DNA from 4 places in the Brevibacillus sp. LEMMJ03 genome. Region 1 is predicted to be linked to each of the others. Evidence: riboswitches for the same ligand, from Rfam matches in the RefSeq annotation. Region 1 holds a riboswitch; each other region holds the start of a gene.
The links. A riboswitch is a leader RNA that binds a small molecule or an ion and turns the genes downstream of it on or off. The one in region 1 is predicted to bind S-adenosylmethionine.
Positions count from the first base shown of each region.

Region 2: another riboswitch for S-adenosylmethionine. It lies ahead of FOI68_RS05390 (sugar ABC transporter substrate-binding protein); the one in region 1 lies ahead of FOI68_RS17510 (MetQ/NlpA family ABC transporter substrate-binding protein).
Region 3: another riboswitch for S-adenosylmethionine. It lies ahead of FOI68_RS11240 (BMP family lipoprotein); the one in region 1 lies ahead of FOI68_RS17510 (MetQ/NlpA family ABC transporter substrate-binding protein).
Region 4: another riboswitch for S-adenosylmethionine. It lies ahead of FOI68_RS15215 (aminotransferase class I/II-fold pyridoxal phosphate-dependent enzyme); the one in region 1 lies ahead of FOI68_RS17510 (MetQ/NlpA family ABC transporter substrate-binding protein).

Region 1 is NZ_VKJN01000014.1:94,328-102,296, forward strand. It holds gene FOI68_RS17495 (MIP/aquaporin family protein) at 1-188, opposite strand, end outside; gene fdhA (formaldehyde dehydrogenase, glutathione-independent) at 269-1,483, opposite strand; gene FOI68_RS17505 (sigma-54-dependent Fis family transcriptional regulator) at 1,735-3,456, shown strand; SAM riboswitch class I at 3,682-3,798, shown strand; gene FOI68_RS17510 (MetQ/NlpA family ABC transporter substrate-binding protein) at 3,952-4,776, shown strand; gene FOI68_RS17515 (methionine ABC transporter ATP-binding protein) at 4,813-5,850, shown strand; gene FOI68_RS17520 (methionine ABC transporter permease) at 5,850-6,512, shown strand; gene FOI68_RS17525 (acyltransferase family protein) at 6,800-7,822, shown strand; gene FOI68_RS17530 (stalk domain-containing protein) at 7,968-7,969, shown strand, end outside.
Region 2 is NZ_VKJN01000003.1:137,384-145,352, reverse strand. It holds gene FOI68_RS05395 (sugar ABC transporter ATP-binding protein) at 1-402, opposite strand, end outside; gene FOI68_RS05390 (sugar ABC transporter substrate-binding protein) at 434-1,576, opposite strand; SAM riboswitch class I at 1,695-1,814, opposite strand; gene FOI68_RS05385 (hypothetical protein) at 2,085-2,999, shown strand; gene FOI68_RS05380 (FTR1 family iron permease) at 3,077-4,006, shown strand; gene FOI68_RS05375 (DUF2723 domain-containing protein) at 4,127-5,710, shown strand; gene FOI68_RS05370 (hypothetical protein) at 5,632-6,117, opposite strand; gene FOI68_RS05365 (hypothetical protein) at 6,250-6,474, shown strand; gene FOI68_RS05360 (VOC family protein) at 6,654-7,082, opposite strand; gene FOI68_RS05355 (3-hydroxyacyl-CoA dehydrogenase family protein) at 7,288-7,969, opposite strand, start outside.
Region 3 is NZ_VKJN01000007.1:166,361-174,329, reverse strand. It holds gene FOI68_RS11260 (GntP family permease) at 1-1,243, shown strand, start outside; gene FOI68_RS11255 (3-hydroxybutyrate dehydrogenase) at 1,306-2,091, shown strand; gene FOI68_RS11250 (DUF3298 and DUF4163 domain-containing protein) at 2,228-2,848, opposite strand; gene FOI68_RS11245 (methyl-accepting chemotaxis protein) at 3,084-4,565, shown strand; SAM riboswitch class I at 4,653-4,763, shown strand; gene FOI68_RS11240 (BMP family lipoprotein) at 4,992-6,020, shown strand; gene FOI68_RS11235 (ABC transporter ATP-binding protein) at 6,098-7,627, shown strand; gene FOI68_RS11230 (ABC transporter permease) at 7,602-7,969, shown strand, end outside.
Region 4 is NZ_VKJN01000011.1:113,152-121,120, reverse strand. It holds gene FOI68_RS15245 (hypothetical protein) at 1-392, shown strand, start outside; gene FOI68_RS15240 (hypothetical protein) at 462-908, opposite strand; gene FOI68_RS15235 (DinB family protein) at 1,087-1,566, shown strand; gene FOI68_RS15230 (PhoH family protein) at 1,920-3,251, opposite strand; gene FOI68_RS15225 (YhcN/YlaJ family sporulation lipoprotein) at 3,448-4,056, shown strand; gene FOI68_RS15220 (trans-sulfuration enzyme family protein) at 4,091-5,293, opposite strand; gene FOI68_RS15215 (aminotransferase class I/II-fold pyridoxal phosphate-dependent enzyme) at 5,290-6,456, opposite strand; SAM riboswitch class I at 6,553-6,668, opposite strand; gene FOI68_RS15210 (pyridoxamine 5'-phosphate oxidase family protein) at 6,758-7,216, opposite strand; gene FOI68_RS15205 (DUF5665 domain-containing protein) at 7,367-7,699, shown strand; gene FOI68_RS15200 (hypothetical protein) at 7,703-7,969, opposite strand, start outside.

The DNA of each region.
Region 1 (7,969 bases):
ATCATCGCGGTGACGATGATGGCAAAAGCCAGGCTGATGACGCCGATATCGGCCAACGTGGTGGGGTGATTCGCCTTTGCCGACAGGATTCCGTGAAAGGCGGCACTGCCCGGGCCGATGAGCACCAGCAGGGCCGTACCGACAAACTCAGCGAGACTCCGCCTCCATAAAGCAGGTGGATGCTCCATGGTCACACCACCTTTCCTTCGCACCATTCCTGCAACCGATGGAATCCCCGCCGGGGACAGCCTCACGCAGGCGGAGGGCGTTACTTGACCAAGCCATGGGGATCAATCACGTATTTTCTCGCCGCCCCTTTATCAAAGTCGCTGTAGGCTTTCGGTGCTTCGTCCAGCGAAATTTTGGTGGCATTGACCGCTTTGGCGATCTGCGCCTTGCCATGGAGGATGGCCATCATCAACTCGCGGTGGTATCTCATGACCGGCGTCTGTCCGGTGACAAAGGTATGGGCTTTTGCCCAGCCCAGGCCGATGCGAATTTTCAATGTCCCCACCTTGGCCTCCTCGTCCACGGCGCCAGGATCACCCGTTACGTACAGCCCCGGGATGCCGAGTCGGCCTGCGGCTCTGGTAATTTCCATAATGGAGTTGAGCACGGTGGCGGGTGCCTCGGAATGGTCGCGACCGTGACCGTGGGCTTCAAACCCCACGCAGTCGATCGCGCAATCCACTTCGGGAACGCCCAGAATGTGTTCAATTTGTTCTCCCAGGTTGTCGTGTTCACTCAGGTTGATGGTTTCGCATCCAAAGCTTCTCGCCTGTTCCAGCCGGGCGGGATTCAAGTCGCCGACAATGACGACGGATGCGCCCAACAGTTGGGCGGAATGGGCAGCGGCAAGCCCAACCGGCCCTGCTCCGGCGACGTAGACGGTAGAGCCGGGACGCACGCCGGCACTGACGGCACCGTGGTACCCTGTCGGGAAAATATCCGACAGCATGGTCAGATCGAGGATTTTTTCCATCGCCTGATCCTTGTCGGGGAATGCCAGCAGTTGAAAGTCTGCATAGGGAACCATGACGTATTCCGATTGACCGCCTACCCAGCCGCCCATGTCGACATACCCGTAGGCAGATCCGGGACGATCCGGGTTCACGTTCAGGCAGACATGGGTGTTTTGTTCCTTGCAGTTCCGGCAACGTCCGCAGGCAATGTTGAACGGCACGGAAACGAGGTCGCCTTTTTTGATGAATTCCACATCGCGTCCGACCTCGATCACCTCTCCCGTAATTTCGTGGCCCAGGACGAGTCCGGGGGGCGCCGTGGTGCGGCCGCGCACCATGTGTTGGTCGCTTCCGCAAATGTTTGTCGTCACCACCTTCAGGATCACGCCGTGGTCACATTTGCGGCCGACGTTCAGCGGATTCACCCCCGGCCCGTCCCGCAGTACCAAATCCGGAAACGAAATGTCCTGCACCTCTACCTTGCCTGGTCCCATGTAGACGACTCCCCGGTTGCTTGCCATGCCAATTCCTCCTTTTATCATGAATGGGATTGCGCAGGACATGTAAAGCAAAAGGCATGCCAGACCCAGATCGCCGATCGTGACAGCGCTTTCGCAGAGGGGGATGGTGAACTGCTCCACTTTGAAACAACAAACTGCGCAAATATTGAGCAAATATTCAAATATTTTGTGATATACTGGGTGTGCACCATTCCATTGCTTGTTTGGAGGTGATCCTGTTGTCATCTCTTACGCCTCTGGAAGAGCAGCAAATGATACAGCGTTCGTGGAATCGATGCTATTCGTTTGGATTCACACCGATGGATGCCGTCGAGGATGAGCTGCTTCCCGACCGGCAGGTACACGAATTGCTGCGGGAGAATCACGCTTTGCTTTGCCACGTGGCCGCCGTGTTCGAGAAGTTGACCCCCTCTCTCAGGAAAAGCGGCCAAATCGCGCTGCTGGTCGATCGCCAGGGAGTCGTGCTCCATACACGAAGCGATCCCGACTTTGACAGCCAGGCCAAAAATCTGCACCTGCGCGTAGGGGCGAATTGGCATGAGAAAAAGAAGGGGACAAACGCGATGGGAGTCGCCCTGGAGGAGAAAATGTCCGTGCGTATTCACGGCGAACAGCACTTCTTTGTTCAGAACCGGTTTCTCACGTGCGCCGCGTCCCCCCTGTTTACGCCCGCCGGTGAGCTGGCAGGGGCGATCAACATCAGTGCGACGAGGGACCAATTCCATCCCTTTCTTTCCTCCCTTGTGCAGTTCATTGCGGAATCCGTGCAAAACCGCCTTCTGCTGGAAGAGGTCAAGCACGAACACCTCATTACCCTGAAGGAACTGGAACACACGTCCAATCGGCTTCATACCCCGCTTCTGACCCTCGACGGCGACAACCGCATCATTCGTGCGAATCAAGCGGCACGGCGCATACTGGGAAAGGATTGCGTGGGCAAGGAATTTCGAGAGAAAAAGGGGTTCGTGATCGAATCCATCGTGGACCATACACGCAAGATCTGGCGGTCTGTGGCGGTGCTCACGAAGGACACGGCCAGACAGCCGCTGCACACATTCGACCGGATAGCGGGCTCTTGTCCCAGTCTGCAGAGCGCCAAGGCGTTGGCACAAAAAGTGGCGGAAACGGATCTGTCCGTTCTTCTCTTGGGCGAAACGGGAACGGGCAAAGAACTGTTTGCCCAATCCATTCATTCCGCCAGTTTGCGAGCGCGGCATCCGTTTATTGCCGTCAACTGCAGCGCCATTCCGGAAACGATCATCGAAAGCGAACTGTTCGGATACGAGGGAGGTGCCTTCACGGGAGCAAAAGCCGAGGGGAATATCGGGAAAATCGAAGCGGCGCATCAGGGAACGCTGTTTTTGGACGAGATCGGCGACATGTCCCTCCGTGCCCAGGCGGCGCTGCTCCGCGTCCTGCAGGAGAAAGTGGTTACCCCGGTGGGCAGTGTGAAAAGCAAACCGGTCGATGTCCGCATCATCGCGGCAACAAACAAGGACCTGCGGGAAGAGATCAAGGCGAATCGATTCCGGGCCGACCTCTACTACCGATTGAAAGGAATTCAGATAACCCTGCCGCCTCTTCGCAAGCGGAGCGATGTGATTGAGCTGGCGGAACATCTTCTCCGGACGATGAGCGGCTCTGCTGCGATCACACTTTCCGCGGAAGCACAGACAAAGCTGCGTGCCTATTCGTGGCCGGGAAACGTACGGGAGCTGTACAGCGTGTTAAACCAGGCGGTCTTCTTGGCGGAAGGGAATTCGATCGGTCCCGAACATCTTCAGTTTGAAACGGAAGAACGGGAGGAGGAACATCAACAAAAGGTTCCTTCCTTACCGGTTTTGGAAAAAGAGGCGATCGAGCAGTCGCTTCGATTGGCCCGCTGGAATATCAGCAAGGCAGCCCGAATGCTTCAGATCAGCCGCAATACGCTCTATCGCAAAATGCAGGAGTACAAGATCTTTCAACCGTAACGATTCGGCCAAGGACTGTTCGTGGATTGCTGCGGCGACTCGCTCGGGAGACCAAGGAGAGGCGGCTTTCCGCCTCTTTCGTTCGTTTTGCGACCCGATTCGATCCGTTTTGACAATTTTCAATACATAGCGACAATAAACGATAAAGTCATTGACAGACACCTGCGGACACGTTATAATCCAACTAATCAAATCGGAATTGCACTTACAACTGGATAGGATGATCTCTTATGAAGAGAGGTGGAGGGACTGGCCCTGTGAAGCCTCGGCAACCTAAACGAACATTTGTGGTGCCAAATCCAACGGATCGATTCCGCTAGGTTCGATTCCGAAAGATAAGAGAGGTATTTACGCAGCAGGCGGCTTGCTGCCCTTACCTCTTCTTTGTAAGAGGTTTTTTTATTGAAAGGAGAGGATGCGTTCACATCGATGCCGTTGTTTTCCCAATCATGCATTCATACATCGTTTCATCGGAGAAAAGGAGAGAAGACCATCATGAAAAAAACGCGTTTCTTGTTGATCATGCTGCTTGTGATCGCCACGCTGCTTTCCGCCTGCGGAGGAAACAAGTCGGACAATTCGGCCGCACCGGCTGGGGAAAAAACAACGATCAAAGTGGGCGTCACCGCCGGCCCGCACGAACAAATCCTCAACAAGGTAAAGGAAGTGGCCAAAAAAGAAGGATTGGACATCGAAGTCGTCGTGTTCAACGACTACGTTCTTCCCAATCAGGCGCTGGATAAAGGAAACATTGACGTAAACAGCTTTCAAACCATTCCGTTTTTAGAGAAATTTAACGAAGATCACAAAACTCATATTGTCGAAATTGGCAAAACCGTCACCTTCCCGATGGGGATTTACTCCACCAAGTACAAGAAGGTGGAGGACATCCCGGAAGGCGGCACGGTCGGCATCCAAAACGACCCGACCAACCGGGCGCGCGCCCTGCAGCTCTATCAGGCCGCGGGATTGATCAAGCTGAAAGACGGTGTCGGCAACAAAGCAACGCCGCAGGACATCATCGAAAACCCGAAAAAGCTGGTCTTTAAAGAACTGGAGGCGGCACTGCTCGCCCGGACGCTGAAAAGCCTGGACGCGGCAAGCATCAACACCAACTTTGCGATGGAAGCGGGGTACAACCCGAAAAAAGACGCGATTTTTGCCGAAGGGCCGGACTCCCCGTACGTCAACATTCTCGCCGTAAACGAGAAGGACAAGGACAACCCTGTCTATCAAAAACTGGTCAAGATCTACCGCTCGGAGGAAGTCAAGAAGTTCATCGAGGAAGAGTTTTCCGGATCGGTGCTCCCTTCTTGGTAAGGAGGGAAACGTCCCAACAGGGAGGAGCTTGGGCAGATGATACAGCTAACGAATATTCACAAGACGTACAAGGTTGGCAGCAAACAGGTGGAAGCACTGAAAGGCGTAACGCTCCACGTCAACAAAGGCGAAATTTTCGGCGTGATCGGGTTCAGCGGAGCAGGGAAAAGCACCCTGCTCCGAACGATCAACCTGCTGGAAAAGCCGACAAGCGGATCGGTCGTGGTCAACGGGCAGGACATGCTGAAGCTGTCCGAGAAGGAACTGCGTCACGCCCGCAAAAAGATCGGCGTCATTTTTCAGCACTTTAACCTGCTGTCGTCGTACAACGTTTTTGACAACGTCGCCGAAATCCTCAGGATGAATCGGGTGCCGAAAGAGCAGATTCGAAAAAAAGTGGAGGAACTGCTGCGCCTGGTAGGGTTGGAAGACAAGGCGAGCGCCTACCCCTCCCAATTGTCGGGCGGGCAGAAACAGCGGGTGGGGATAGCCCGGGCGCTTGCCATGGATCCGGAAATCCTGCTGTGCGACGAGGCGACCTCGGCGCTTGACCCGCAAACCACGGAGTCGATTCTTGACCTGCTTTTGGACATCAACCAAAAGTTTAACCTGACGATTGTGCTGATCACCCACGAGATGCAGGTGATCAAAAAAATCTGCGACCGCGTGGCCATTATGGAAAACGGGGTCATCATCGAGCAGGGAACGGTATTGGATGTCTTCAGCAATCCGCAGCAGCCGACGACGCGCAATTTTATCAAGACGGTCTTTGATGACCAGGTCCCGAAAGAGATGCTGGCCAAAATCAAGAACGCCGGTCCCAGCGCGTACATCCTGCGCGTCGCGTTCCGCGGGGATGCGGCCCTCGATCCCGTTCTGGGAACGCTTGCCTCCCGCTATCCGGTCAGGACAAACCTGCTGTACGGGTCGATCAGCTCGATAAAAGGAACCGCGCTCGGCATCCTGCTGCTGCATATTTCCGGTGAAGAAAAAGCGGTGCAGGAGGGAATCGCTTATCTGCGCGAGTCCGTGTACCGGGTGGATGTCGTATCGCAAGAGGAGGTGGGGAGATAATGGATCGACTGGTGGAACTGCTGCCGCTGTTTTATCAATCTTTTGAAGAAACGGTGATCATGGTCGGGATCTCCTTGTTCATCTCCACGCTGCTGGGCATTCCGCTGGGGGTGCTGCTGGTCATTACCCGTCCGGATCACCTTGCCCCCAACAAGTGGGTCTATCACAGTCTCAACGTCATCATCAACGTGATTCGCTCGCTTCCCTTCATCATTTTGATGGTGGCGATCATCCCGTTCACAGAGTTTGTCGTCGGCACCTCCATCGGGGTCGAGGGCGCGATCGTGCCGCTTATCGTGTATACCACGCCGTATATCGCCCGCCTGATGGAAACGGCGCTGCTCGAAGTGGACCGGGGCGTGATTGAGGCGTATCAGGCAATGGGCGCTTCCCGCTCGCAAATCATTTTCCGCATCATGATTCGCGAAGCCAGACCGGGCATTGTCTTGTGTCTGACCATCGCGACCATCGGCCTGATCGGGGCGACGGCGATGGCGGGAGCGGTTGGCGCGGGCGGTCTGGGTGATTTGGCGCTGCGCTACGGCTATCAGCAGTGGGATATCGAAGTGATGATCATGACGGTCATCATTCTGATCTGCCTGGTGCAGGCAATCCAATCGCTCGGCAACTGGGCGGCCAAAAAACTGAAGAAAACCGCGTAAGCCAATTGGCTTCCGGCACACATCTCCACCCGCGTCGATGACTGGCGCGGGTCATTCCGTTTCGGTATCCCGGTATCCGTGCCGGCTGTCTGTTGTACGGCGCGTGAAAAGGTCACAACAAGGGAAAACGGCTATCGCTGCTTGGTCCAGAGAGCAGACCGGGCAGCGATAGCCGTTTTCAAATCTGAATCAAAATTTGTTAGTTTATACTAAAACCGTTTTCCAAAAGCAGAGGGCTCGGGCAGCTTGGGACACGACCGGCAATCCCTATACAAAGGAGCGTGGAGATGGGAAGAGAGTCGCGATTGTTCAAATCGCTTTTCCTTACGCAGTTGTTGTCGTCCTTTCTCGTGTTTTCGGGGCATTACACGGCTTTGGTGCTTCAGTACGACAGTGCTTTCTGGGTCACGGCCCTGAATCAGTTGAGTCGGTACGGCACCGTTCTGCTGGCCATGATCAGCGGGTTTTTTACGGCCCATACCTTTGAGACCAAACAGCCCACAGCGCGGCAGTACTTTTCCGGGAAGCTGCTGTATATCGTCGTGCCCTTCCTGTGCGCCGGAGTGGTTTACCACTATTTGCTCTTTGCCGAATGGCCGCATACGAAAGAAGCGTTTGTCCATATTCTGCTGGGAAAGACGGGCGACCAGCTCTACTTTCTGTTCATGCTGTGCCAGTACTACGTCTTTGCCTACCTGTTTCGCAGCGTCATCACCAAACAAAACATCACGGTCCTGATCTGGCTGTTCATGGCGCTCCAATTCGTGTACATCCACTACCTTCATCACGGATGGCTGGGGTTGACGACGCGCCATTTCTTTCCCGCCTGGATCTTCACCTTTTACCTGGGCCATCTGCTGTATTGGTACCGGCATGAGACGATGCAATTCCTGCGAAAGCATCGGGGGCTGCTGCTCGCCTGTACGCTGCTGTCCGTCGTGAGCACGGTCCTGTTTGTCCTGTCCGACACCATCTATGTGGCGGTTCACCTGCGATTCGTGTTGGTTGCGTTTGTTTCCCTGATCGTGCTGCTGATGGTCCTGGAGCGCTGGGCCGATTCCATTCCCGTCCGGTTCCGGAAAGGGCTCACGCTGTTCATCTATTTGTCCCATTCGGCCGTCATGATCTGCTGCAACCTCGCGCTGATCAAGCTGACGGGGGACCTGTCGTGGATTTTCGCCAACATCGGGTTTACGCTGCTCTACCTGCTGGTGATCTACGCGGGCACCGTGTTCCTGTCGTGGGGACTGGCCCGGATCATGCACACCGTGGAAAGCATGACGCGAAAAATGCGCCAGTTGAGCGGGTGATGGTCTGCGCAAAGAATGTCCGATTTCAAAGAGAATTCAAAAAAAGAAACGGTACACTGGGCTTGTACCGGAACGGTACCAAAATCAGGAATGGCTGAAGGGGTGAGACATGGTGTTGAAAAAAACCAAGGGGGAGGGAGCGGGCAT
Region 2 (7,969 bases), on a different contig from region 1:
AAAACCGCACCGGCTGAGAATCTGTCGGGCCCGCTCCACCGTCCGCTTCGGCGAATGCCACCAGCCGCCGGCGGAGACGGATTGGTCCAGGAGAATGTTTTCCGCGACGCTCAGGGAGGGAATCAGCCCCGTGTCCACTTCCTGCTGCACGAGGTGGATGCCGGCCCGCTTGGCATCCCGCGGTTCGGCGACCGCAAGCTCGCGGCCGTCGATCAGAATGCTGCCGGCAGTCGCCTGCTCCGCGCCGGAGAGAATTTTCACCAGCGTGCTTTTGCCCGCCCCGTTGGCCCCGAGGATGGCGTGCACCTCCCCGCCGCGCACGGTGAAATCCACCCCGCGCAGGGCGTACACCCCGCCGTACTGCTTGACGATCCCCTTCATTTCCAAAATGGAGGCCGTCATCTCGCATCCCTCCCTGATCTGTCCGTTCCTGTCACTTGTGCTTAGCCTCCAGCGCGGCCATCCACGGCGAGACGGCGGCGTCGCTACGTCCCCATCCGCTCACGTATTGAGCCAGTTCGGACATGTTGACCGGTTTGTCCGGCAGTTTGTCCTGGCTGACCAGATGCGGATCGAGCGAGAAGTACTTGGGCGTGTGTTCGCCGGCGATCTTTTGGTAGAGGAAGCGGCTCTGCACCCGTCCGATGTCGGCCGGATCGGTCGCCGCCGACGCTTTCCACGGGCTGTCCTTCTCCTGGATGAGCTGCAGGTCTTCGTCGGACAAGTCGATGCCGAACACCTTGATCTCCGTCCGTCCCGCCGCCTTGATCGCCCGCGTAGCCCCTTTGGCGAATTCGTCCCACGGCGCCCACACGGCAGCGATGTCGCCTTTGTTCGGGTACTTTTTCAGGATCGCATCCATCTGCGCCTGGGTGTCCAGCGCCGTGTTCGGGGTGGCCGAACCGAAGCGGGCGATCTCCTTGATGTTGGGGTAGCGCTTGAGAAAAATCTCGTAGACGCGGTTGCGCTTTTCCATCGGCGCAAAACCGCCCACCCAGATGTAGACGATGTTGCCTTTCCCGTCGATGGATTGGGCCAGGTTTTTCAGCCCCTGCCAGGCCAGGCTGTAGTCGTCCTGGTCAATCACGGTGACGCCGTCCACCTGGTCCAGGTCGTTGTCGAACGCGACGACGGGAATCCCCGCCTTGACCGCCCGCTCCACGCCCGGCTGCAGCGCTTCCGCACGGCCGTGGTTGATCAGGATCCCGTCCACTTTTTGGTTGACCGCGGTGTCGAGGTGGGCCGCCATTTTGCCCAGGTCGCCGTCCGCGTTGTAGACGACCAGCTCGCCGCCGAATTTGCTCACCTGCTCTTTGACTCCCTGCAGGTACTGGGCGGAAAACGTCCCGATGGAGAACTCGCTGACCAGAGCGATTTTCAACGGTTTGTCCACTGCCGCCGGAATGGCCGCCGAGGTAGACGCCGCCGGTGATGCGGCTGCCGGCTGCTGCGGCGCGGCCGCCGGCTGGGACGACTGTGACGTGGCGGACTGGGCAGACGGCGCCGGCGGCTGTTCACTGGTGCAGCCCGTCAGCAAAAGGGCCGCGACGAGACTGGCTGTCATCCATTTTTTCATCGTTTTCATCTGGTACATCCCCCCGTATGAGTGCGTGAAAAATGATGGCATGGACGGAAAAACCGGAAAAAACAAACGCCTCTTTCCCTGAGGAAAGAGGCGCGGTTCGCTCGCTCACCTCTCATCTCTCAGGAAACATTCCTGCAGGAGTTAGCACCGTGCCGCAAGAGCCGCATGCTCTTGACAGTCGGTTGCCGGGCGTCATCGGGCCAGTCCCTCAGCCTGCTCTGGATAAGAAGGCATGTGTAATTCCAAGTTTTCCACTATGCTTTTGATGATGAGGACATCATACATCGAAGCCGGCGGCTCCGTCAATCCCGTTTTTGGGAGTTTTTCAGAAATATTCGCGACTGTAAGCAACTTCCAAAAACGGATGGAACGGCATGTGCTCCTTTCATCGAGAATGAAAATCTTTATTGACGCGTACGGGATGCCCCTTTATTATCAGGAGAGGAGATCGTTTTGATAATGATTATCATTATATTAATGATAGAAAGGAGGAGGCTCCGTGCCGCTGCGCCTCTTGCTCGCCCTGTTTCTGGCGCTGCTTCTGCCCGCATCCGCCTTCGCCTATTCCTACGGCGACCCGAACAAGGAAGACCTCGCGGAGAGCTTCAAGGAGATCGCGGCCAAGCTGGAACAGACTCCGGAAGACTGGAACGGCGCCCACCAGGCGTTTCTCAGCCGCAAAAACGAGATCGCCCTGGAGTTTGGCCAACAGACCGCCCAGACGCTGGAAGCGAACTTTTCTCAACAAAACAAGGATCTCGTCCTGCACAACTACAAAGCGCTGCTGGTGAAGAACATCGACCGCCGGTTGACAAACGCCGAGCAGCAGTTTGACGACTACGCCAAGGCAAAGCTGCTTTTGGCAAAAGGCAGAGGGACCCTCAACGTGCTCGCCCCGTACATCAGTGACAGCGCTTCTAAAACGGCGTTCGCCGCTTTCGACAAAGCGCTGGCCGCGCTGGGCAATCCCGGCCTGTTCGGCGTGGGGACCGTGCCTTCCGACAAGAACGAGTTCCTGAAGCAGACCAAACTGATTCGCTCCACGCTCCAGCCGCTGTTTCCGTGGAAAGGGGGAACGGCCTCTCCGGCCGGCACGAAAACGACGGCAGGCGGTTCGTCCCCTGCCGGCCAACAAACGCCGACGTCCGGCAGCCTTCCTGGGCAGTCGGCCGTTTCCCCCGCCGCACAGGCCCCGGAACAATCTCCCGGACAGGGAGAACCGGCCGCACAGTCGTCTGCCCATTCCGCCGGCGGACAGACAGACGGCCCGACCGCGAACCCGGCGCCCGCCGGAGAAGGCGCCAAACCGGCTCCGTCCAAGGTAAATCCGGTGGTCACCGCTTCTCTCATGGGCGGCCTGATCATCGTTTTCGGCAGCTTGTTCTGGCTCGCCAAACGAAAGAAATGGATCTAACCGTCCATATCGAAAAAACGGGAGCGACCTCTTCCGCGCGGGGAGGTCTCTCTCCGTCGTAGAAGGGGGAGGTACCCATGGACATACAGGCGTTTCTCATCACCCTGCGGGAAGCTTTCGAAGCCCTGCTGATCATCGGCATTATCGTCACCTATCTCACCCGCGTCGGCGCCCGCCAGTGGAACAAATGGGTGTGGGCCGGCGCCGGTTTGGCTCTTTTCGCCAGTTTTCTCGTCGCTCTCCTGTTTCAAATCGTGCTTACCGACTTCCGCATGATGGCGAGCGAAAACTACATGCGGATCGGCATGCTGTTCGCTTCCTCCCTGCTGTTGACGCACATGGCGGTGTGGATGTCCGGCCAGCAAAAAGACATGCGAAGCGACATGCACAGCAGGCTGGACAAGATCCTGACGGCGGGCAGCGCAGCCAACCTGATCGTCCACTCCTTTCTCGTGACGCTGAGGGAAGGCGTGGAGACCGTCTTCTTCTTTGCGGCAATCAGCGGCGGGGACATCCAAAAGGCGCTGACAAGCTGGGGAGCGCTGGCCGGATTGGGGCTGGCCTGTGTGCTGTCGTATCTCTTTTTCAACAGCAGCAAAAAATTGCCGCTGCGCACCTTTTTTACCGTCACCAAGGTGATCATCCTGATCATCGCCGCCGGCCTGTTCGCCCAAGGCGTCGGCGTCATGCAGGACCTGGGGCTGATCGGCAGCGTCTACCGCACGCCGGCCGGAGACATCGGGGAAGTGTACAACATCGTCTCCATCCTGCCGGAGCATCCGGTCGACGAACAGCACTACATCCGCGATTACGGAACCGCTCCGCTGCTGAGCGGTCAGGTAGGCATTTTCCTCAAAGCGCTGCTCGGCTATACGCACAATCCGTCGGTGGAGGAGTTCGCCGCGTACTGGCTGTACTACCTCGTCATCGTTTTCCTCATCCGCTGGCGGTCGGTCCGGCAGCAGCGGCAAAAGGAGGACGCAGCCCATCAGCCGCCGGCGGCGTGAGTGGCGGCAGCGATCCGTCGGGACAGCACCCGGCAGCATGCCGCGGATCAAAGCCGCGGCATGTGGCGTTCCGCCACTGAGCAGTACCGAGACCCCAGGCAGAAGGAGGGGGTGTCCGACATGCCGTTTTTTCGAAATGCCATCATCCTGACTTTCTTGACAGCGGCCGTCTGGGCCCTCCGCCTCCCGTTTGCCGGGGTGTACGCGGAAAGCTGGGACGCCGTTGATTTTGCCCTCGCGCTCCAGCGGTACGACATCTTCAACATGCAGCCCCACTTTCCCGGCTATCCGCTGTACATCCTCGCCGGCCATCTGTTCCTGCCGTTCGCGGAAGAGCCGGTTCGCGCGCTGACGCTCTTGTCCGTCTGGTGCGGAGCGCTCTCCCAGATTCCGTTTTACCTGTTGGCCCAAAAACTGCTGCCCGACGCCCGATCCAGATGGACAGCAATGCTCCTGTTCGCGGCCAGTCCGCTGCTGGGGCTCACCGTCGTGCAGCCCATGTCGGACGCGTTGGGCTTGCTGGCGGTCCTGGTGCTGTTGGCCGTCATCGCCGCTACCCTTCACCTGAGCGGACGGCCGCTGTTTCTGCTCACCTGCCTTGCCGCTGTCTGGTTTGCGCTGCTGTTGGGCATTCGCCTGTCGTCCTTTCCGTTCGGCTTTTTGCTCCTTCACCCGCTGTTCCGGCTGTTTCGGGAACGCCGCAGTCTCGGGGGCTTTATCGCCCGTACGGCCGTGGTCGTGCTGCTGTTCTTGGCTGCGCTGGCCGGCTGGCTGCTGCCCACCGCCGCGACCGAAGGCGGGCTTGTCCCGTTTTGGCAGTTGGGGCAGGCGTTTGCCGTCGGCCACTTCACCGATTGGGGCGGCACGTCCTTTTCCTCCGGCGCCTCCTGGGGGGAGCGCCTGTGCGGTTTTCTCTGGGAACGCTTGACGCTGAACGGCCTGATTGGCACATCGGAGGAGGCATTTGCTCAGGGGCTGCCGGGATGGCTCAACATCCTCGTTCTCGCCGTCTTGATCGGCGGCGCGGCGGCAGGGGCCGCCGACCTGCTGCGCCCGCGCCCCCAACCCGCCGTCGTCTGGTTCCTGGCGCTGGCCGCCGGACCTTACGCACTGTGGGCGTTTTTCGGCCAAAACAGCGAAAAGGCCCGGCACATCCTGCCGCTGCTGCCGCTGCTCCTTCTGCTCGTCGCGCACGGTTTTTCCGTGCTGGGAAACCGGCCCCGCCGGTTTGCGGGAAAAGCGGCGGTCTGTTTGTTGTTTGCGGGCGTCCTGGCCGTCCTGACCGTCCGCCAGGCAGCCGTGCTTCAGCGTCATCTGGATCCTCCGCCCGCGCTGCAGTTGGTGCGGTTCGTGGAATCCCGGTATCCCCCGGAGGGCACCCTGCTGTACACCTGGGAGGAAGAGCGTCTGTTTGACTATTACGCCCCCGCCTACGAGACGGAACGCGTCAGACGGTTCGCCTATTTCGCCCAGTCCCTTACGCTTCACGCCTCCACCGTCTCCCGGGTGCTGGTCACCAACGCGGTCCTGGACGGATTTCCGCCGGAGCTGCGGCCGGCGGCGAAGGAAGTGGCGCGCTTTTCAGCCGATCCCTTCCTCTACCCCACGTACCATACGGTGATCCTCTACGAACTGCCGACGCAGGGCGCACAGCAGCCGACAGACGGTTCGCGCCGACGGCCGCCGGCCCTGCCGAACGGATAGTCCAGCGGGTGACGTCCAAAGACAATCCAGCGGCCGTCTGCCTTCCGCCGCAGTTGGTAGACGCGGAAAAACCGGTCGTCCCTGTCAAAGGCAAACCAGACGGCCACGGTCGCGGTCCGCCCGGCTGCCGCCAGCACCCGCGCCTTGACGATCGGCGGCGCGCCGATTCCGTCTCCGACCGGGATCGCCAGACGACCGCGGATGCGCCGCAAATCCAGGCTGCCGATTACCCGTTTGGCCAGACAGGGCGTCATGGTTTTCCGCAGGAACCGTTCGATTTTCGCTTTGCTGGCAAACCGCTTCGGCAGCAGGACGCCCCGCTCGCCCGCCTGTTTCCGTGCGGAAAACACGATCGTCCAGAACGCCTGCTCGACCCGTTCGACCGTCCGAGTCAGCCGTGTTTTCATCCGGCACACCTCCCTCCTGTATGGTATGCCGGTGATCCGGCGAGGGATGGGCTGCCCTGCATACATAATTGCCGCTGCTGCGAGAGATGCTACGAGGTGTGAACCCGATCTTGACGCAGAGGAGGAAGGCACATGCCGGCACAAGTCAACACCGACCAGTTAAAAAAGGCGGAAGCGTGCACAACTCTTGCGAAGAACATGATTACGCAGGCGATCGAACAGTCCGCAGCCAACCCGCAATTGGCGGAAGAAGCGCTGAAGCAGGCGTCCCAGGAGATCGCCCAGGCGCAAACCATGATCTCGCAAGTCCAATCGGCCCTGCAAATGCAGTCCCAACAGCAGCAGGGGCAGGCGTAATCGCCAAGGAAAAAGGCGGACCCCATGATTCGGGTCCGCCTTTTTGCGTGTCCATCAGCCGGCCCGGCAGCGCCGCCGGTTCCCGTCCCGCTCGACGACGGGGAAGCCGGTGAGGCAAGTGACGGCATGGACTGCGGAAAACGGCTCTGTCGCAAGCGACGCGAACAGAGCCGTTTTCGTTAATGTTGTTTACCCTCCGTGTTAATTTGGAAGGTCACGCCAAACTTGTCCGTTACAATCCCGTACGCCGGGCTGAAAAACGTCTCTTGCAGCGGCATGTTCACCTGACCGCCCTGCTTTAAGGCTTCATAGATTCGTTTCGATTTTTCCTTGTCGTTTGTTGAGATACAGATGGTGACCTGACTGCCGCTCTGATGGGGTTGGCCTGGAAACGTATCGGAAAACATGAGGTCCGATTCGCCGACCCTTACCATGGCGTGCGACACGCGGTCCTTTGCCTCTTCCGGCAGGGGAAATTCGGGGTTTTCCGGCATCTCGCCGAACGTTTGGTAAAACAGGATTTTGGCATCCAGTGCTTTTTCGTAAAATTGAATGGCTTCCTTGGCATTTCCGTCCATGACCAGATAGGGGATCAATCGCAGTGTCATCACGAATCAGCTCCTTGGGTCCTCGTTATTTTTTCGTTTTTCCAGTCTCAAAACTCGTACGGGCCACAGTTTGACACGTATCAAAACCAACCACACTCTCCATTATGACCCATCATCCGATTAGAAAACAATTCCGGTATGTAAATAATCGTGTGGTTCCCAGGAAGGAAAAATGAAGCATGGCTTGAAAACAAGATGGATTCTGCTAGATCCCCCAATCTTTTTTCAGCCAATGAATCAGTTCCGTTTCCCGCTCGTCGTTCATCTTTTGTGAAAATTCCGGTGTCCATTGATAAAAACCGTGGCCGTTTTTCTGGCCGTATTTGCCTTCGTCCACCAAACGCCGCATCGTTTCGAGAGAGGCCTGGTCGGTACTCAGGTCGGGAAACAAATAGGCAGAGATGGCATCAAACACATCCAAGCCGCCCATGTCCGCACTCATGAACGGGCCGGTTACCGTGAGACGGCGTCCGATGCTGTAGCGAACGGCATCGTCAATCTCTTCGATGCTCGCAACCCCCTGCTCCAACAGATACTGAGCTTCGCGAAACAGGGCGTACTGCAGGCGATTGCCGATAAACCCGAGCGTTTCCTTCTGCACCAGAATCGGCTTTTTTCTCAACGTCCGCAGCAATTCCAGGGAACGGCGCACCGTGTCGTCCGACGTTTTTTCTCCTCGCACCACTTCCACCAAGGGAATCAGGTGGGCGGGATTCCAGAAATGAGTCACGACCGTCCGCTCCGGATGCGTCGTGAGCGCCGCGATCGCCGTCGGCCTCAGCCCCGAGGTGTTGCTGGCAAACACAACGTCCGGCCCGCAGAGCGTTTCCAATTTATGGAACATCTCCTGTTTCAGCGCGAGGATTTCCGGAATCGCCTCGATGATG
Region 3 (7,969 bases), on a different contig from region 1:
CACCGAAACGTTCATGACGAACGCGGCCAACTATGTGAAATCGTTCTTTCCCGTCTTCCTGTTGGGCGCAATCTTTGGCAAGGTGATGGAAATGAACGGAGCGGCCGCCTCCATCGCCCAGTCGATCGTAAAGGCGCTCGGCTCCAACCGGGCGATCCTGGCCGTCGTGCTGGCCTGCAGCATTTTGACCTACGGCGGCGTGTCGCTCTTTGTCGTGGCGTTTGCGGTGTACCCGTTTGCCGCCGCCATCTTTCGCGAGGCCAACATTCCCAAACGGCTGATTCCGGGCGCGATCGCCCTCGGCGCGTTTACCTACACGATGGATGCGCTTCCCGGTTCGCCGCAGATTCAGAATATTATCCCCACCAATTATTTTGGGACAGATGCGTACGCCGCTCCGCTGGTGGGGATTATCGGCGCCATCATGGTCTTTTGCGGCGGCATCTTCTGGCTGGAGCGCAGGCGCAAACAGGCAGCCGCGGCCGGCGAAGGGTACGGGGAAGGCCACATCAACGAACCGGAGCTCAACCGGGATCAAACCTACATGAACATCTGGCTGGCCGTGCTCCCGTTGGCGCTGGTCCTGGTGTCGAACTACCTGTTCAGCAGAGGGTTTCTGACCGTGGAAACCTGGTATGACCCGCAGCTTCTGAAGGACAGCTTCAAAATCGACAAGGTGAAGAACGTTGCCTCCTCCTGGGCGCTGATCATCGCGTTGAGCATCGGCATCCTGGCTGCGGTGCTGATCAATCTGAACCAGGTGAAAACGAAGCTCGCCTCCGGTTTGACCGCCGCCGCGATGGGGGCCCTGCTGGCCATCTTCAACACGGCGTCCGAGGTGGGATTCGGCAACGTGGTCAAAACGCTGCCCGGTTTCAAGCTGATTCAAGACTGGATTCTCGGGGCAAGCAGCCATCCGCTGGTCTCCGAAGCCGTGGCCGTCAACGTGCTCGCGGGGATTACGGGATCGGCCTCCGGCGGCATGTCCATTGCGCTGGAAGTGATGGGGAAACAGTATCTGGAACTGGCGCAGGCGGCCGGCATCAGTCCGGAGCTCTTGCACCGCATTGCCTCGATGGCTTCCGGCGGGATGGATACCTTGCCGCATAACGGAGCCGTCATCACCCTGCTGGCGATCACGGGATTGACGCACCGCCAGTCCTACAAGGACATTTTCGCGATCACCGTGTTGAAAACGCTGACCGTCTTTATTCTGGCAATCGCCGCTTCGCTCTTCGTCTAGGTCAAGAACGCATCCGGGACGAAGCGGCGGAGGTACCAATCGGAAAAAGGAGTTGTGTCATCATGAACAAGCTGCTGGAAGGAAAAGTCGCACTGGTCACCGGTGCGGCAAGCGGAATCGGGTATGAAATCGCCCGGACGTTTGCCCGGGAAGGAGCCAAGGTGCTGCTGCTGGACCTCAACCGGGAGGCCGTGGAAAAAGCGGCCGAGCAGCTGCAGAGCGAGGGGAGGGAAGCCCTGGGAGCAGGCTGCGACGTGACGGATGAAGGCCAGCTCAAGGCGAGCATTGAGAAGAGCGTGGAGACGTTTGGCCGGCTGGACATCCTGGTCAACAATGCGGGGCTGCAGTTTGTGTCGCCGATCGAGGATTTCCCGACCGACACATTTGAGCGGCTGCTCACCATCATGCTCACGGCGCCGTTTGTCGCCATCAAGCACGCCTTTCCCGTCATGAAGCGTCAGGGGCAGGGGCGGATCATCAACATGGCCTCGATCAACGGCCTGATCGGGTTTGCCGGAAAAGCGGCCTACAACAGCGCCAAGCACGGGGTGATCGGCCTGACCAAAGTGGCCGCCCTCGAGGGAGCCGCTCACGGCATCACCGTGAACGCGCTGTGTCCGGGGTACGTGGACACGCCGCTCGTGCGGAATCAATTGGCCGATCTGGCCAAGACCCGAAACGTCCCGCTGGAACGCGTGATGGAAGAAGTCATTTACCCGCTCGTTCCGCAGCGGCGGCTGCTGTCCGTGCAGGAAATTGCGGACTACGCCGTCTTTCTGGCAAGTGACAAGGCCAGGGGAGTGACGGGGCAAGCGGTCGTGATTGACGGCGGGTATACGGCACAGTAACGCCGTACGTGTTCCCGTCTGCTGCCGCCGTCTCCACACCCGGGCGCCCGGCAATCAACCAGGCTGTCGACATCGTCGGCAGCCTGGATGTTTTTATGAGTCCGATCCCACAAATGGCCGAATCCCGCCACGCACGCTACGAGTTGGTCGCCATGACGCTGAGCGGCCCCTTTTCGCTGATGATCGGCTCCAGCTCGAACACCGAGATGGGAAACATGGGGAAGCCCACGTAGTACGGCGTGATCTCGTAGAGTTGAAAATAGATGACGAGCGCTTTGTCGGCCACGTAGAAATCCTGGTCGGGGCGGATCGCCTTGAACGGCTCCAGGGTGGGAATACGCCGTTCCGCGATCTGTCTCCTGATGTTGTCCGACAGCACCTTGACATAGTCGCTGCCCGGTTTGAACAGGTCCCGCAGGGAGAAGATTTTCCCGGTCTGCACATCCGCGGTGAGCGACTTCAGATAGGTCATGCCGTGAGCCATCGGATAGGTGTAGGCGTAGTTGTTCAGGGTGACGCTGAAGATGCCCCGCTGATTGTTTTTGATCTCGTAGCTCCCCTGCATGTCCGTCGTTCCCGGCACCTGGATGTCATGCTGCCGGTTGATCAAATCCTGCACGTACCGCGACAGGGTTTGATTGATCTTCTGTTCGGCCTGCGGATTGGCCAGGCCGGCCAACTGCGGGTAATAAATGGTCACGTTCGGACGGCTGATCGTGCGGGTCAGCACGGCTGCCGGCAGTTGATTCAGTTCCACGGCGTTCCCGTTCCCTTCCTGAAAAATGCGTTCCCTGCATTAGCCTATTCGCAGGGGGGCCAAACGGTCATTGCGGAACCCTCTTCTGATCCGGCAGCACTACGGGCGCGTTAGAACTTTTTTCACATGTTTTCCATGTACCCGATAGTATTTGGAAGATTTTTCAGGATATAATGACAAAAGAAAGCTGTATCCAGACACACGGGAGGTAAAGGAGGAACTTATGCTTCAGACCATGTTTCAATTGGTCCGCAACACCTTGACCAACAAAGAAGGCTTCATGATCTTTATTCTCTGGAATCATCTGTGGCTGGCCGGATGGATCGCGTATCAGGAGGACGTGAACTTCTGGAAGCTGACATCGCTGGGCCTGCTGGTGACGCTGATCGTTTCGCCGTACTACTTCATCCGCAAAGGCAGTTACGTGATTCGCTACCTGGTGGCGATCGGCTTTATGTATTACTCCATCGCGTTCGACCACTTTACGTCTTACCCGGAGACGGCGTTCCTTTCCTTCATCGTGCTCGGCTTCCTCGCGGCCTATCTGGACTGGAAGCTGGTCGTCTCCGCCGGGATTGTCCAGATCGCGGCGACGTTTGTCGGGTTTTACACCGGTTTCTACGACATGTTCGACGAAGGCCGGACGGAGGTCAACCTGATCCTGCACCTCGTGTCCGTTGTGCTGATGATCGCCGGCTTGACCTACCTGTGTCTGGCCGGACAAGCCTCACTGAGCAAAGCGGAGGCGGCGCGGCGGGAAGCGGAGGAAAAGGAACAGCGGCTGGCGGAGCTGTTGGGCCACATCCGACTGGTGACGGAACAGCTCGACCGCACGTCGGAGCACGTGCATGAGCACGCGGAGACGACCAAACGGAACACGGACGAGATGATGATCGCGTTCCGCGAAGTGGCGACGGGGATGGAGGCGCAGGCCAACTCCACGGTGAAGATCGAGGAGGAAGTCCAGTCAATCGACCACGAGATCGTGGCGGTCAACGAGCAGGCCAACGCGATGAAGGCGGAGGCCGATCAGAACAACCGCCGCCTCACCGACAGCATCGGCATGATGAACGAGCTGTCGCGGCAGATGGAGCAGATCGTGCAGGCGGTCAACGTGGCCTCGTCCACCATCCGTGAGCTGAACCGGCAGGCCAACCGGGTGGAGGAGATCGTGCAGACGATCAACCAGATCGCGACCCAGACCAACCTGCTGGCGCTCAACGCAGCGATCGAATCGGCCCGGGCCGGGGAACACGGACGCGGCTTCGCCGTGGTGGCCGACGAGGTGCGAAAACTGGCGGAACAAAGCGCCACAGCCACCCAGGAGATTGCCGAGATCCTGCAGTCGCTGCACCAGGAGAGCGAAAACGCCGTGCGCCACATGAGCAACGGGGAAACGTCGGTGGCCAAGGGACAGGAGCTGGCCGTCCAGACCGTCACCTCCATCGAGGCGGTTCGGGCCGGGATGGAATCGTTTTTGCAGGCCGTCGAGCACGTGCGCTCCAGCATGGACAGGGTGAAGCTGCGCTCCGGGGAGGTGGCCGCCGAGATGTCGACGATTACGGCCGTGACGGAACAATCGGTGGCCAATCTGGAAGAGCTGTTCGCCACGGCGGAAAACCAGCATCAGAAGGTGCGGGAAATCACGGAGGAGCTGGGCGAGCTGAACGCGCTGTCGCGCAAACTGCAGCAGTCGTTTCAGGGGCAACAAACGTAATGTTTTGAAATGACAAAAAAATCGTTTGCATTTTGCTTTCCTTTTGCTAGAATAAGAGACATTACAACTGGATAGTGGATTCACCTTACCTTATCAAGAGAGGCGGAGGGACTGGCCCGATGAAGCCCGGCAACCACTGTACCCCGGTACAGAAAGGTGCCAATTCCTGCAAAACCCGTGGGTTTTGACAGATGAGGAAGAGGTTCGCGATACCAAACTCTTCCTCCGGGAAGAGTTTTTTTCATATCATCAGCAGGGTTTCCATGGAAGCGCCTCTTGTGGAAAAAGGAGGAATAAGTCGAACATTTTTGTGTTTCTATAGTAAAATATTCGTGTTTTCTCTTGATATTTTCGATAAAAACCCGTAAATTACCGGTATGAGAATCGTAAAATCGAAACTTTTGTCACTGGATAGGAGAGAGCAGCATGAAAAAGTACCTGTTGGCATTGACGACGTTTGCCGTTCTGGCCGCCGGATGTGCGGCGGGGAGCGGCGCACCGGAGGAAAAGGGACAAGCCGGGGGACAGGACGGCGGCGCGAAAAAGCGGGTCGCGCTGGTTCTTCCGGAGAAGATCGGGGTCAACCCGTTCTTCCAGCAAATGGACGAGGGCGCCAAGAAAGCGGCGCAGGAATTTGGCGTCGACGTGAAAACCATCGAGTCGACCGACCACGCCGCCATCGAGGAGAACATCCGCGCGGCCGTGGCTGAGAATTACGATTTGATCATTACGTCGTCGTTTGAATCGGAGGACGCGCTGAAAAAAGTGGCGGCGGAAAACCCGGACCGCATGTTTGCAATCATCGATACCGTCGTGGACCTGCCGAACGTCCGCAGCGTGGTCTTTCGCGAGCATGAAGCCGCCTACCTGATGGGAGCGGCGGCCGGCCTGGCGACCAAGACCAACAAGGTGGGCATCGTCGCAGCGATGGACATTCCGCTTCTGAAAAAGTGGACGGTCGGCTTCCAGGAAGGACTGAAAGCGACCAATCCGAAGGCAGAGGTCTTCGTCAACTACGTCGGCAGCTTCAACGACCCGGCGAAAGCCAAGGAGCTGGCCCTGCTGCAGGCAAACAAGGGAGCCGACTTCATCTACGGGGCCGCTGCCGTAGGCGACCTGGGCGTGTTTGAAGCGGCCAAGGAAAAAGGCTTCTACACCTCCGGCCAGGACGTCGACCGCACCGGCATCGATCCGGAACACATCGTCCTGTCCCAGTTGAAAGGAACCGACACGGCCGCTTACGAAACGGTAAAGGCGTTTGTAAACGGCAGCCTGAAACCGGGCGTGCAAACGTACGGCCTGAAGGAAGACGGCGTCGGCGTCACCTACGTCACGCGCGAGAGCAAGACGCCGCTCCATCCGTTCATCGGAGAAGAGATCATCAACAAGGTGAAAGCGATCAAGGACGAGATCGTGGCGGGTACGCGCAAGGTGCCCGATCCGCTGCAGCAGTAAACGAGACGGCGACCGACTACTGTGGTAGTCGGTTTCCTGTTGCAACGGGCCAACAGGAAAAAGGAGGGAAGAACGGGATGGCGTACCGTCTGGAAATGCGCAACATGACGAAAAGGTACGGCGATTTTACGGCCAACGACAACGTGTCGTTCACCCTGCGGGCCGGCGAAGTCCACGCCATCGTCGGGGAGAACGGCGCCGGCAAAACCACCCTGATGCGGATGCTGTACGGCATGGAACAGCCGACGTCCGGGGAGATCGTGCTGAACGGCCGGCCGGTGGTCTTTCGCGGCCCCGACGACGCGATCAAACACGGCATCGGGATGGTGCACCAGCACTTCATGCTGTTTGCCGATTTCAGCGTGGCGGAGAACATCGTCATCGGCTATGAACCGCAGCGCGCCGGCCTGTTCCGGCGCAAGGAAGCGGTGGAGGCGGTGCGGGCCCTCAGCGAGCGCTACCGCATCCCGATCGACGTGACCGCCCGGGTATCCCAATGCTCGGTCGGGGAACAGCAGCGCGTGGAGATTCTCAAGGTGCTGTACCAGGGAGCGGACATCATCGTACTGGACGAACCGACCGCCGTCCTGACGCCGCTGGAGGTAAAGGAACTGCTGCAGACGATCCGCCACCTGGCGGAGAGCGGCAAGAGCGTCATCCTGATCACGCACAAGCTCAAGGAAGTGATGGAGGTGGCCGACCGGATCACGGTGCTGCGCGGCGGCCGGGTGACCGGGACCGTTTCCCGGCAGGAGACCAGCGTGGACGAACTGGCCCGGCTGATGGTGGGCCGCGACCTGCAGCCGTTGAGCGAGCGGGTGAGTCTGGCCGGCGGGCCGCTCCTGCAGGTGGAAAACCTGACCGTTCGCGACCGGCAGACGATCGTGGACGGCGTTGCTTTTACCGTGCACCACGGGGAGATCGTCGGAATCGCCGGGGTCTCGGGCAACGGCCAGTCGGAACTGCTGCAGGCCATCACCGGGCTGCGGCCGGTCACGGCGGGCAGGGTGCTGCTGGGCGGAAAAGACGTCACCAACCGTCCGGTGGCGGCCATTCGCGAAGCGGGGTTGGCCCATATTCCGGAAGACCGGTACCTGTGGGGAACGGCCAAGCAGGAGAGCGTGGAGGAAAACGCCTTGATGGGCTATCAGCGCAAACCGGCGTTCAGCCGTCGCGGCGTCATTCTGCGGGACGCGTTCCGCCGCGTGGTGGAGCAGTGGGTGGAGCGGTTTGCCATCAAGACCGGTTCCCGGCACCTGCAGGAGCAGGCGGGCAACCTGTCCGGCGGCAATCTGCAAAAACTGATTGTCGCCCGCGAGCTGGGGCAAAAGACGCCGCTGTTGATCGCCGCCGAACCGACGCGCGGCGTGGACATCGGGGCGATGGAACACATCCACCAGGCGCTGATCGAAAAGCGAAACAGCGGCGACGGGATTCTGCTCGTCTCGTCGGAGCTGTCGGAAATTTTGGCGCTGTCTGACAGAATTCTGGTCATGTACAAGGGACGGATCGTCGGCGAGCTGAAGCGGTCGGAGGCGACGGAAGAGAAAATCAGCGTGTTGATGGCAGGAGGAAGCATCCATGGAAGCGGTCAAAAAGCTGTGTAAATCGCTGGTCCAGCCGCTGTTGGCGGTGGCGATCGGCTTGTTGACGGGAGCGGTCGTCATCAGCGCGGTAGGCGAATCGATCCTGGACACCTACCAGCAGATGTGGAAAGGGGCGTTCGGCAGCTTTTACTTTTTCGCCTCCACGCTGGCCCGGTCCACGCCGATCATGCTGATCGGGCTGGGGCTGTCGCTGGCGTTTCGCGCCGGGGTGTTCAATCTGGGCGCCGAGGGGCAGATGGTGCTGGGAGCAATCGGCGCGACGCTGGTCGGGCTGTACCTGCCCGGTCCCGGACTGGTGAAAATGCTGGCCGCGCTGGCAACCGGGGTGGCCGTGGGCGGTCT
Region 4 (7,969 bases), on a different contig from region 1:
GCGACGGCCGACTGTTCATCGTGGAAAGCCCGCAAGAACGCGACACCTTGCGGGACCTCTTGCAAAAAGCGGGGATGCTGGGCGAAGAATTTACGCTCTGGCTGCTCCCCGAGGGAGCGGAAATCGCCCACCTGGACGACGTCGGATTCGTCAGTCAAAACGAACACGCGTATCTCTACGCCGACCGCGTCGCCGCGTTTTCGCTCGACTCTTCTGCCGGCGAGGAACGTGACCGCTGGGCCGCTCTGGAGCAGTGCCGGGAACACGTGATCGGAACGCTCCCGCCATCGTCGTCCCGCCCCGCCCTGTATCTCGTGGACGCCGGCCAGACCGACCTGATCGACGGAATTGCCCGCGCCTACCGGACGGCCGTCACGTGGTGGAACGAGTGAGACAAGCCCCTTGCAGGCAAAAAACCATGCGGCTTCCCGCTCGGAGCGAAAGCCGCATCAAACGCCTCGTCAGTGCTTCGGTCCCCTGACCTTTTGCCTGGGCTTGTGCGGAAAGTTGTCGCCGTTTACGTTTTGTTTCCACCCTTCCAGAATCTTCAGGAACGAGGCAAACAGCGGCGATCCGAAGACGGCGACAATCCCCCAGATCCAGGTGCCCACCTGCCACGGATCGTCGACAAAGGCGGATGGCGCACCGACGAGAATCAGCGCGGGATCAAGGCCGAGCAGACCGAAAATGACGCCGGCGGACACGACGGAGATCGTCAGATTGCAAAACTTTTTGTAGTGTGTCAGCCGGGCGGCGTGGTTGTGGTCTTCCAACCGGTCCTGTTCGGCCTCGTAGTCGGTGGCGAGGAACGGAACCACCGACTTGACGGCTTCCGTCACGCCGGCGGCCGCGCTGGACACCGCCGTGATGTAAATCATAAAGGAAATGGATGAATCCAGACTGACCATGTCTACTCCCCCCTCATTCATGTGTATGGGGGATAAGCCCGACGCATGACCGGCTTTCGCGCGGACCGCCTCAATGCCCGCGTGTATGTGGAAGGAGCGTCATCGGCAGGTGTTTATCTGCAGAAAAGCGAATACAATGACACCGATGGCCAATTTTGGGGAAAGGTGGTATTCGCGCATGCACGACTACGCGTTTGTATGGAAGCAGTACGATCTGGTTCGCGGCATTACCCTGGCGGTCTTGAAGAAGGTCCCCGCGGAGCAGGCGGACATCGTACCGGAGGGATTCGCCAACAACATCCGCTGGAATCTGGGACATATTCTGACCGTTCAGGAAAGCTGTATGTACGGTCTCGATTTTACACACCTGCCCGCCTCGTACAAAACGCTGTTCGGACCGGGCACGAAACCGGCGGACTGGCAGGGAGAGGTACCATCCCTGTCCGCATTGGCCGAACAGTTGGAAGAGCAGAAGGAGCGGATCAAGCGAACCTTCGGCGATCGGCTCCACCGGGAATTGGCGGAGCCGTTCGTCTTGCGAAGCGGCGCGCAGATGTCCACGCTGGGCGAGATGTTCGTCTTTTCGCTCTTTCACGAGGGGATGCACATCGGCACGATCAACGCGCTGAAAAAGGCGCTGGCCGTAACGCAACCATAAGGGAAGCGGTCCCCCTTTTTGCCCGGCGCTGCGTCCGGGCTTTTTTCCTTTTCCCGAATCGTCCGCCCCGTCCAGCCGTCCGCTGAAAAACGAAAAACCGCTCCCAACAAGGGAGCGGCCGTGTCGAGCCCGTCTGCTCTGGGGTACTACCGGTTATTCTCTTTGGCACTTCAGCCTCCACGTTAGAGTCCGTTACCTAAAGAGCTCGGGTTCCGCCATTCCGACCAATGTCGACTGCATGATCATGAGCATCCACGGTTCTTCGCCTCCTGACAAGGCTTTTCGCCGTTGATCCATCAATCATCGGGCTCGACATTCTACAGTGTGCGCCGTTTTTTGTTTTCTATGCATCCCTACAGCAAATCGGCCGCCAACTGGGCCAGCACGCTGCGTTCCCCTTTTTCCAGCTTGATATGGCCGGCCAGCTTTTGGGCCTTGAACATCTCCACCACGTAGGTCAGGCCGTTGTTGCTTTCGTCCAGATAGGGGTGGTCGATCTGCTCCGGGTCTCCCATCAGCACGATTTTTGACCCTTCGCCAACCCGGGTCAGGATCGTCTTCACCTCGTGTTTGGTCAGGTTCTGCGCCTCGTCGATAATGATGAACTGACCGGGAATGGAGCGTCCGCGGATGTAGGTCAGCGCCTCGACCTGGATGCTTCCCATGCCGGCCAGGATCTTGTCCAGATCGCCCGGATGCTTGGTGTTGAACAAATATTCCAAATTATCGTAAATCGGCTGCATCCACGGCCGCAGTTTCTCTTCCTTTTCGCCGGGGAGGAAGCCGATGTCTTTCCCCAGGGGAACAATGGGTCTGGCCACCAACAGCTTCTTGTACGTCTGCAGGTCCTCGATCTGCAGCAGCCCCGCCGCCAGCGCCAGAAGCGTTTTGCCGGTTCCGGCCTTGCCCGTCATGGTGACGAGCGGAATCTCCTCCCGCAGCAGCAGTTCCATCGCCATGCGCTGCTGCACGTTGCGGGCGCGAATTCCCCAGACGGGATCGTCGTTCGTCACCAGCATCTCCAGCGTCCTGCCTTCCGCGTCCACCTTGCCGATTGCGGAGATCGAGGGATTGATTTCGTCTTTTAAAATCAGAAACTGGTGCGGATAAAACCGGGTGCGGGGAAAACAGGCCGACAGGTTCAGCTTGCGGGAGGCGTAGTAGGTTTGGATGATGTGGGAGGCCACCGTCAGCTTCTGGCACCCGGCGTAAATGCTGGAGTGCTCGACGACGCGGTCGGACAGGAAGTCTTCCGCTTTCAGGCCAAGCGCATCCGCCTTGACCCGCATTAGGGCATCTTTGCTGACGAGAATGACGGGACGGGGGGTTGGGGCCAGGTTTTCCTCTTCCTGCAGATTTAGCGCTACGGCCAGAATCCGGTTGTCGTTGGTAAATTCCGTAAACTGCTTCTGCAGCTTGTGAAGCGAGGAGTGATTCAACTCTACGCGAAACAGACCGCCTGTCTCCAGCGTAATGCCCTGATGCAGATGGCCCAGTTCGCGGAAACTGTCCAACAGCCTCGACACGTAACGGGCGTTGCGGCCAATTTCATCCATGTAGCGCTTTTTGGAATCAATTTCTTCCAACACCACGGCGGGCAGGACGATCTCGTTGTCCGCAAAGGAAAACATCGCCCGCGGATCTTGCAGGAGTACGTTGGTGTCCAGTACGTAGATTTTCTTCAAATTCTCGCCTCCTATTACCCATCTTCTCTATCGTATGCAGTTGGGGACCGGATGCTCTGCTGCCCGAACGCGATGTACTACAGTGTATGACGGGGGGTGGACGGATAGACGAGAGGCGGGGGAATGAAAACGGGGCGGGCAGAACACAATACGACTAACCATGCAGCCGTACTGCAGCAAACCAGGGAAAGGAAGTATGACCGTGAAACGGACAGCTATCTGTATGCTCAGCGTCAGCCTGCTCCTCTCCGCCTGCATGTCGAGCAACAAGCCTCCGGCCAACCAGGCGGCGCCGCAGCCCGGCCGCGCTGTGCCGGAAACGCAGCGCGTCCAGCAAACCGCCCCGTCCCCGGCCTACAACCAGTCGCCGCAGGCAACCGCCAACCGGCTGGTGCAGTTGGCCACGCGGGTGAAAAACGTCAATGACGCGACGGCGGTGGTCCTGGGCAAGTGGGCCGTCGTCGGCATTGACGTCAACGCCCATCTCGACCGGCCGGAAGTGGGCGTGATCAAATACTCGGTGGCGGAGGCGCTGAAAGAGGATCCCCAAGGGGCGAACGCCATCGTCACCGCCGACCCCGACATCGTGCAGCGGCTGCGGGAAATGGCCGCCGACATCCAGCGCGGCCATCCCGTGGCCGGTTTTGCCGAAGAACTGGCGGACATCGTCGGACGGCTCATGCCGCAGTTCCCGCGCGACGTGAGAAAACGGGAAGAGACGCCGACCAGGGAAAACGAGCAGCGGATCAACAAGAGCAGCAACGCCAAACCGCAGGGTAACGAAAAAATCCCGGTGAACCGCTGACCTCTGCCCCAAACAAAACAGGCATTTTCCGGGCTTACGCCCAGGAAAATGCCTGTTTATCGTCTGCCGCGTCACGGTCTGCCGCCTGCTCTACGGGTCCGAGCGCGTCCAACGCCTGCCCCAGGTCCTGAAGCAGGTCGCCGGCGTCCTCCAGCCCCGCGGAGAGGCGGATCAGTCCGTCCGTGATTCCCCGCCGTGCCCGCTCCGCAGGCGGCATGGCGGCATGGGACATCATCGCCGGATAGGAAAGAATCGTCTCTACCGCGCCCAGACTGACGGCGACGATCGGCAGCCTGACGCGGTCAAACAGCGCTTTGGCCCGCTCGCGGCTGCCCACGTCAAAGGAGAGGACGGCCCCGTGTCCGCTCGCCTGCCGGTTTTGCAGGTCATGTCCGTCGTGTTCCGGCAATCCGGTGTAGTAGACGCGGCTGACCGCCGGGTGTGTGGAAAGCCAACGGGCCAGCTTTTCCGCCGTCTGCGTGCTGACGTCCAGGCGCGCTTTCAAGGACTTCAACCCGCGCAGCACCAGCCAGGAATCCTGCACGCCGAGGATCGCTCCCATGCCGTTTTGGATCATGTAGAGCTGCTCGCCCAACGCCGCCTCCCTGGTCACGGCCAACCCCGCCACGACGTCGCTGTGGCCGCCGATGAACTTGGTCGCGCTGTGGATCACCACGTCCGCGCCCAACTCCAGCGGCCGCTGATAGTACGGCGTCATGAACGTATTGTCTACGATCACGAGCAGTCCCCGCTGTTTCGCCAGCGCGCAGACAGCGGCGATGTCCGTCACTTTCAGCGTCGGGTTGGACGGGGTTTCCAGGTAGATGCCCTTGGTCTCGGGACGGATGGCCGCTTCCACCTGCTCCAGCGAGGTGGTATCGACAAAGCTGACGGTGATCCCCATGCGGGAAAGAACCTTGGTCAAGAAGCGGTAGGTGCCGCCGTACACGTCCTCCGCCACCACGACGTGATCCCCGGCGGAGAACAGCATGAACACGCTGGAGATGGCCGCCATACCGGAAGCAAAGGCGAATCCGCGCTCTCCTCCCTCCAGAACGGCGATCGCCTCTTCCAGGGCATGCCGGGTGGGATTGCCCGAACGAGCGTAATCGTAGACTCCGGGCCGGTCCAGATCGGCCTGATGAAAGGTGGACGCCTGATAAATGGGCACCGAGGCCGCCCCTGTCACCGGGTCAATACAACTGGTGCCGTGCAGCAGTTTGGTGGCAAAGTTCATCGTACACTCCCTCCCGCCACTGCGAGACTGGCATCCAGCGCCTGACACACATCGGCGATCAGGTCGTCGGGATGTTCGATCCCGACCGACAGCCGCAGCAGCCGGTCGCACACGCCCACGTACTCGCGGATCTCCTGCGGGATGTCGGCATGGGTCTGCGTCGCCGGATAGGTGCACAGCGACTCCACGCCGCCCAGGCTTTCCGCAAACGAGACGATCCGCAGCCGCTCCAGAAACGGCGCCACCTGATCAGCCGAGCGGAGGCGGAACGAGACCATCCCGCTGAACCCGCTGGCCTGCCTGCGCTGCACCTCGTAACCGGGGTGCTCCGCCAAGCCGGGATAAAAGACGTCCGTCACGGCAGGGTGTTCCCGCAGTTTCTGCGCAATCGCATAGGCGTTTGCCTGATGGCGTTCCATCCGCAGGGCCAGGGTCTTCATCCCCCGCAGCAGCAGCCAACAGTCCTGGGGACCCAGCACCGCTCCGATGGAATTGTGCAAAAACCGGATCTTTTCGGACAACTCCTCGCCCTTTGTGACGATCAGTCCGGCGAGGACGTCGTTGTGTCCGCCGAGGTATTTGGTCGCGCTGTGTAGCACCAGGTCGGCCCCCAACCCCAGCGGCCGCTGACAGTAGGGCGTCATGAACGTGTTGTCCACAATGGTCAACAGCCCGTTCCGCTTGGCCACCTCCGCCACCGCCGCGATGTCGGTGATCTGCATCAGGGGATTGGTCGGCGTTTCCACAAAGACAGCCCGCGTCTCTGGGCGAATCGCTTCTTCCAAGTTCTTCACGTCGCGCAGGTCGACGTAGCTGAAGCGAAGCCCGTAGCGTGAGAGCACCTGCTCGAACAACCGGTACGTCCCGCCGTACAGATCGAGCGATACGACCAGGTGATCTCCCTGGGAGAACAGCCCCATGACCGTGTGAACCGCCGCCATGCCCGAAGCGCAGGCAAACCCGGCGTCTCCCCCTTCCGCTTCGGCAATCGCCTGCTCCAGCACCGTCCGGGTCGGGTTGGCCGTGCGCGTGTAATCGTATCCCGTGCTCTGACCGAGGGCGGGATGGCGATACGCGGTGGCGTAGTAGACGGGAAAGCTGACCGCTCCGGTCCGTTCGTCTTTGGCGACGCCCGCCTGTACCAATTTTGTCTCCAGATGCATGTGGATCTCTCCCTCCAACGAATTGGCCGAGGGCAATGAAAAAAGCCCTCTTTTCTCTGAAAAGAAGGCTTTGTTTACGCTCACGTAAGCAAATCCTTCTCATCTTTCAGAGCGTTTACACTCTGCAGGAATTAGCACCAGTATCCCCCTGTACACAGGTGATTGGTTGCCGGGCATCATCGGGCCAGTCCCTCCGCCTCTCTGGATAAGAAGTTTGCTATGCAATTTGCTTTTGGTTGACCTTATACTACCGGAATCGGAAGTACCTGTCAACCCGTTTTTCCATCTCGTTGGTACCCGATCACTGTGCGTTCCTTAATGCGGTCATCACCTGGTTGTCCAGCTTGGCCGCCGCATTTTTGTCGTACGTCTTTTCATATTGGGGCTCGACCGAGATGCGGGAGCCGTAGAACATCACGTCGCGAACCGCCTCGATGGCCACTTCCACCATGGCCAGCTTCAGCGGAACATTCTCCATCCGCTCCGTTTTGATCGTCGCCCTGCCGTTGATGGCATAGGAGGAACCAGCCCCGATCAAATGCAACACCACCTGCGGTTCCTTGGCAATGTTGGCCAAAATGCGGGAGCGGTTGTCTACCGCGAAACGGATCAACTGCGGCGTCGGCGCAAACGTCCAGGAAAGGGAACTGAGCGACGGAGCGCCGGTCTCGTGGTCGATGGTCCCGAGTGTGAGAAAACGCTCCTGCTGCAAAAGCGCGAACAGTTCCTCCGAAAGCGTTTGGGAAACGGTTTCAGCCATTCCGATGCCTCCTTGAAAAGGGAATGTACGTCTATTGTACCCACCCGCCTGGCGATAGGCAAACCTTTCCGTCCGGCGCCTTGATTCTCCACCGTTTTTTTCCTACACTGATACGTAATGGGAACGATCGCGAGACAGGAGGAGAGCCGCATGCCCCCATCCCCCACCGACCGCTTGCTGGCCAAGATCGACGAACTGCTGGCAGAGCTTCAGGAAGTGCGCAAACTGAACGAACGGATGGACAAAATCGCCCTCTTTCTGGAGGATATCCGTCTGGCCGACGTGATTCAAAACTATACGGCCCCGAGCAAGCTGCTGTGGATCAACTTCCTCGCAGGTCTTGCCCGGGGCCTGGGATTGACGATCGGCACGGCCATTGTCCTGGCGTTGCTCGGCTCCTTCCTCAGCCAGTTCCTGTCCGTCCCGATCATCGGCGATTACATCCGCCAGTTGATCGATTACGTGCAAGCCTATCGGCCGTAAGCCTTACTCGTCATCGTCCTCGTCGCGGTCGTCGCCGTCTTTATGGTTGTTCTTGCCGCCATGGTTGTCCTCGTCGTCATGGCCGTGCTTTTTCCAATAGCCGTAGGCGTTGCCTTTCGGATGCTTATCCTTGTCCTTGCCTTCCCCCTTGCCTTCCTCGTCGTCATCGCCGTTGACCGGCGTTTTGTGCGGAATGTCGGCTTGGGCCACGAGCTTGCCGTCCAGGTACAGCTCGAGGTGTACCGCTTTCGCGTTGTAGGAGCGGTTTTT